Linked DNA regions of Pelagicoccus sp. SDUM812003. The protein of the gene in region 2 interacts with the protein of the main gene of each other region in a pairwise test. Links are inferred from orthologs where the notes say so. Each region holds a gene or a part of one and is shown on either strand. Other genes may lie near its edges.

Region 1 (2,963 bases), on a different replicon or contig from region 2:
CGTGCGGCTGGATAAGCGGGTGGATCTCGTGGTCTCGCTCATCGAAGCCGGACCCTCTTCCGAAGAGGACCGCACCGGTCTGGAACAAAACTACTACAGCATCCTCGGCATCGACGTGCCGCACATCGAACTCTACGTGCGTCCCGGCCGAGACATCGCTCGGCTGGTGGAAGTGGCCGCCATGGTGCAAGCCCTTAAGAAGCTCGGACACGACCCAGCCAAGGAATTCAACGATCGCCTCATCGCCTTCATGGCAGAGCAACGCTAGGCTCCCAGTTCCGCCAAACGGGGCGCAGCGAAATTAATTTTGCTAACGGAGCCATTACCCACGCCCGATCGCGCTTGATTTCACCCGAATCGGAAGGCCGAAATCGCCTAAATCCCTCTTCCCTCGGGGAGATTTCTGGAGGCGATCTCGATTTTAGAAAGCAACAAAAAGTTATCCTCAACCGGGTGTTAACAACTTGTCGAAAACTAGGGCTTGAGAAAGCTCAGCCACTTTACGTTACTGTGACACGAAAATTTAAACACCGCTTCTCTCAAAACAACCGCTCCCGTCTAAGCTCCTGATCTTAATCCCGCACGAACGCAGAAATCATAAGTCCATAAAAAAGAACGACTTAGGAAACAGATCGTTTTCCACCCCTCTCCTCCTGCCATTTGAACATTCCTCCGATGGTCGAGATCAGCATTTTCAGCGTTAGACACTCCAGCCGTTGCTCACGAAAAGCAAACATGTGAATAACCGGACTCCTCTAACCTAAACCATGCCACAGCTCACCGAGCAATCCCTTCTCTGGAACAGAGTAAAAGACGAACTCTGCCAAGCCTTGCCTAGCGACATCTTCCAAAGCTGGTTTTCCGATCTGGAATGCCTGAGCGCGGAAGGCGAATCAGTGGTGCTGGGGGTGCAGAACGCCTTCACCGCGTATTGGATCAGCGATAACTATTTGGATATCATCGCGAAATCGTTCCAAAGCTTTCTGGGTCATCCCGTTTCCGTTTCCATTCAGAACGTCGACACGCCTGCCAAGGAAGAGCCGGAACCCGCCACGACCGTCGAAGAGACTCCACGGGCTCGCGTCGAGCAGTCTTCCAGCCGCGGGCAGAGCCGCCGTTCCTCCAAGAATTCGGGCGACGCCAATCTCAACCCGCGCAACACCTTCGAGAACTTCGTGGTCGGCTCGAACTCCCAGTTGGCCCACGCCGCCTCCATCGCGGTGGCCCACGCTCCAGCTCGGGCTTACAATCCTCTTTTCCTCTACGGCGAAACCGGACTGGGCAAGACTCACCTGATGCACGCGGTCGGCCACCATATCCTGCAAAACCGTCCGGACGCCCGCGTGGTGTATCTCTCCTCGGAAAAGTTCACCAACGAGTTCATCTCCGCCATCCAGGAGAACACGCTGACCAAGTTCCGCCAGCGCTACCGCAATGTGGACGTGCTGCTGATCGACGACGTGCAGTTCCTCTCCGGCAAGGAGCGCATCCAGGAAGAGTTCTTCCACACCTTCAACGACCTCTTCGAGTCTCAGAAGCAGATTTTCCTCTCCAGCGACCGACCGGCCAACGAGATCGCCAAGCTGGAAAGCCGCCTGGTCTCCCGTTTCCAGTGGGGACTGGTGACCGACATCCAAGCCCCCGACTTCGAGACGCGCGTGGCCATCCTGCGCAAGAAGGCCCTGCAGCACAACTACGACATCAGCGACGAAGTGCTGCACTTCATCGCCAAGCACATCGCCAAGAACATTCGTCGCCTGGAAGGCGCCCTGATCAAGGTGTGCAGCTACTCCTCTCTGACCAACAAGACCCTGGACATCGCCACCTGCGAGCACCTGCTCAGCGACGTGCTGATGGAAGCGGCAAAGCAGCAGCTGAACATCGACACCATCCAGAAGAAGGTGGCGGAATACTTCGAGCTGCGCCACTCCGACATGCTTTCCCGTCGCCGCCCGGCTCACATCGCGGTGCCGCGCCAGATCGCCATGTACCTCAGCCGCGAGCTCACCAAGCACTCCCTGCAGGAAATCGGCGAAGCCTTCGGCGGTCGCGACCACGGCACGGTGATCCACGCTTGCAAGCAGGTCGACAACCTGGTCGATCAGGACGACTCGGTACGCCACAGCGTGGAGTACCTGAAGACCCAGCTTTCCAAGTAGTTTCCCATTCAGATACACTCTCGGCCCCTTCCCCGGGGCCGGACTTCCCTACAAACTTGATCCTCGAAGCGCCTCTGCCTCACCGCAGAGGCGTTTCCTTTGCATCCGCGCCATTTATCCGTTCCTTACGCAGCGAATGGCGCCAAAGCTCAGCCGAAGCGATTTTCCCCTTCCCCTCGCCATTTTTCACTATTCACTAAGCCCAAATCAACTTCCCCCCAGTATGGATCTCAACGACGAACAAAAGAGCCTCATTGCAACTCGACTCGCGGAAGGAGCCGGCATCGCCGACATCCAGCGCCTCGTGAACAACGATTTCGGAATCCACATGACCTACATGGAAGTGCGATTCCTGATCGACGATCTCGACCTGGAGCTCGCCAAGCCCAAAGCTCCCGAGCCCAAGGAAGGGGATGACGAGCATGCGGCATCCTCGGCCGAGCCGATCGACGCGGAGGCGGAACTGCTCGGCCAAGGCGTGCAAGTCGAGATCGACAAGGTGAAGCGCCCCGGCGCGGCACTCAGTGGCACGGTGGTTTTCAGCGATGGCGTGAAGTCTGCCTGGTTCGTCGATCCCTACGGACGTCTCGGGCTCGATCCCGATCAGGAAGGCTACCAGCCCAGCGAGGAGGACATCCAAGCCTTCCAGACAGAGCTGCAAAACCAGATGCAAGGGCCCGCCGGCCCAGGAGGCCTCTAGCCTTCCACCAGAGCGCGAGCTAACCCTCGCCCGACCAACGGGCGTACCGGCTAGAACTCAGTCCCAGCGAACCAACGGTTCGGCGGAGGCGAAACGCCCTTCCT
Region 2 (2,857 bases):
CTCCAAGCGACGACATCGAAGAAGACGTGCCATTCTGAAACGGCCGGCGATTCGCAACAACAATTTAGCATACACTTAACCACTCGCATATCATGGCAACCAGCGAAGTACTACTCATCGAGCCCGTTGAAGGTCTCGGCGGCGAAGGCGATCAAGTAAAAGTAAAAGCGGGCTTCGCTCGCAACTTCCTCCTTCCTACCAAGAAGGCGATCCCCGTCAACCGTTCCAATCGCAAGCAGATCGAAGCCCTCAAGGCCCGTCGGGCCGAGCGCGAAGCCAAGAACCTCGAAGACGCGAAGGCTCAGGCGGCCAAGCTCGCCGAGACTCAGATCGGCATCGCGGTCAAGACTGGCGAAGCGGGCCGCATGTTCGGCGCCGTCACCTCCATCCACATCCACGAGAAGCTTTCCGAAGCGGGCTACGAGATCGACCGCAAGAAGATCCACCTCGACCAGCCCATCAAGGAGCTCGGTCAGCACGTCTTCATCGTGAAGATCCATCCTGAAGTGGAGGTCGAGATGAAGATCGACGTGGTTTCGGAAAATCCGATCGTCGAAGCGGACGCTGAAGAAGCCGAAGCCAAGGAAGAAGAAGCTTCCGCAGAGTAATCCTTATCAGGCTTGACGATCCCGCATGTCGAACAAGCCGTTTTCGGGGCGCGACGCCCCTGCAATGAATTCTAGCCCGGCGCTCTCCACGATCGCCGGGCGAACCTTGCCGCATAGTCCAAATGCGGAGAAAGGCCTCCTCGCCGCATGTTTGCTGGACCCGGCCGAGATCATCTCGCGCTGCATGGCCCAGAAGCTGCCGCCGGAGGCTTTCTACAATCCGGCCAACCAGGTCATCTTCCAGGTTTGCTGCGAGCTCTTCGAAGGGAAGAGCATGCTCGACGCCCAGATCCTGGCGGAGGAACTGCGCAGCCGAGGAAAGCTGGACGAAGTCGGCGGACCGCTGTACGTGGCGGAGCTCACCTCCCACATCGAGACCACTGCCCACGCCAACTACTTTCTCGACAAGGTCCGCGAGCACTTCACGCGTCGCCGTTTGATCTCCACCGCGACCAAGAGCTTGGAGAAATGCTTCGAAAACGGGGACGGCTCCATCGAGATGCTCATCGACGAAGTGGAAAAGGAGATTTACGCCATCTCCGACGAGCAGGTTGCCGACACCTCGCGCTCCATTCGCGAATCCGTCGACGAGGCGGTGAACTTGGTGAAGCGCATGCTGGAGGGAAAGGGCCAGCTCACCGGGCTCTCCACCGGCTATCGCGACTTGGACAAGATGACCAACGGCATCAAGTCCACCGAAATGATCGTGCTGGCGGCTCGTCCCTCCATGGGCAAGACCAGTTTGGCTCTCAATATCGCCGAAGCGATCGCCATGCCCCGCGACCCGAAGGCGAAAAAGGCCGGCGTGCTGGTCTTCAGCCTGGAAATGGGCGCCGAGCAGCTCGCCATGCGAATGCTTACCGGCCGGGCTCGCGTCAGTTCGCAGCGCTTGCGCGAAGGTTTCGTCAACAAGGAGGAGCAGCAGCGCCTGGCCGCCGCGGCCATCGAGCTCAAGCAGGCTCCGCTCTGGATCGACGACGCTTCGCAGGTCACCATCAACCAGCTGCGAGCCAAGTCGCGCCGCGTTTTCGCCCGCAATCCAGGCATGGGACTGATCGTGGTCGACTACCTGCAGCTGCTCGCCGGCACCGATCCGCGCGTGCCTCGAGAACAGCAGATCGCGGAAATCTCGCGAGGAATTAAGGGGCTTGCGAAGGAACTCAAGGTGCCGGTGATTGTTCTAAGTCAGCTCAACCGCGACTCCGAGAAGGAGAAGCGTCAGCCCAAGCTTTCCGACCTGCGCGAATCAGGCTCGATCGAGCAAGACGCTGACGTGGTCCTTCTTTTAGCTCGACCTAAGGACGCAGGTGACGATTTTTCCGTTGCAGCTGACGAGGCCGACCTAATCATCGCCAAGCAACGTGCCGGACCCGTAGGCGAAGTTAAGCTCAAATTCATCAAAGACATCACTCGTTTTGAAGACTACACGGAATAGCCTCTCCCATATGGCGCGCTTATCCTTCGCGCTGTTCCTCCTCCCACTCAGCATCCTGACGCTTTCCGCTCAAACCGAAGAGCCAGAGCCTCCCACGATACGAAAGCTGATCATCAACTTCACCGGCTTGTCCAACGTGAACGCTGAGGTCGCTCGAGCCAACATGTCGTTGCGCGAAGGCGAGCCCTACGACCCGGTGATGGTCGATCGCGACATCCGCTCCCTCTACCGGTCCAACCTTTTCGAATACATCGAAGCTCGCGTCGCTCCGGTGGACGAGGACGAGATCGATGTCATCTTCGACATTCGCCCAAAGTTTCGCATCTCCGCCATCATCTTCGAAGGCAACGAGAAGCTCAAGGACGGCAAGCTCAAGCGGGAGATCGAGCTGGTGGAAAACCAGACCCTCAACGAGCCGCGCGTGAAGGCCGCTTCCGAAACGCTGCAGGAGCTATATCTGAAAAAAGGGTTCTCCCAGGCTCGCGTGGACTACCAGATCGATCGCAGCGCCGTCACGGGTTTCGCCACCGTGACCTTCCAGATCAAGGAAGGGCGCAAGTTCAAGATCGGCAAAGTCGCTTTCGAGGGCAACGAGAACATCAAGGACCGCAAGCTCAAGAAGTCCATGGAGACCCGCAAGTGGGGCCTTCTCTCGATCTTTACCGGCAGCGGCCGCTTCGACCGCGACCAGTTCGAGGATGACCTGGAGTCGCTCAAGGACGCCTACCGCAAGGAGGGCTACCTCGATGTGGAAATCGATCCGACCGACGTGCAGTTCTCCTATCCGAGCGACAACCGCATGCGCATCGATATC

Evidence for each region.
Region 1: the proteins of dnaB (region 2) and dnaA interact in binary tests that used the Escherichia coli proteins (3 or more experiments, as listed by UniProt). The link is inferred for Pelagicoccus sp. SDUM812003 from one-to-one orthologs.

Annotation. Positions count from the first base shown.
Region 1 is NZ_JARXHY010000008.1:131,534-134,496, forward strand. It holds dnaA (chromosomal replication initiator protein DnaA), read left to right. Parts: upstream 1-767; coding sequence 768-2,159; downstream 2,160-2,963. Other genes in the region: hprK (HPr(Ser) kinase/phosphatase), read left to right, coding at 1-268; QEH54_RS12725 (hypothetical protein), read left to right, coding at 2,383-2,859; QEH54_RS12730 (methyl-accepting chemotaxis protein), read right to left, coding at 2,917-2,963. UniProt on the Escherichia coli protein: Plays an essential in the initiation and regulation of chromosomal replication. Binds in an ATP-dependent fashion to the origin of replication (oriC) to initiate formation of the DNA replication initiation complex once per cell cycle.
Region 2 is NZ_JARXHY010000007.1:152,860-155,716, forward strand. It holds dnaB (replicative DNA helicase), read left to right. Parts: upstream 1-672; coding sequence 673-2,043; downstream 2,044-2,857. Other genes in the region: ssb (single-stranded DNA-binding protein), read left to right, coding at 1-38; rplI (50S ribosomal protein L9), read left to right, coding at 93-608; bamA (outer membrane protein assembly factor BamA), read left to right, coding at 2,054-2,857. UniProt on the Escherichia coli protein: The main replicative DNA helicase, it participates in initiation and elongation during chromosome replication. Travels ahead of the DNA replisome, separating dsDNA into templates for DNA synthesis.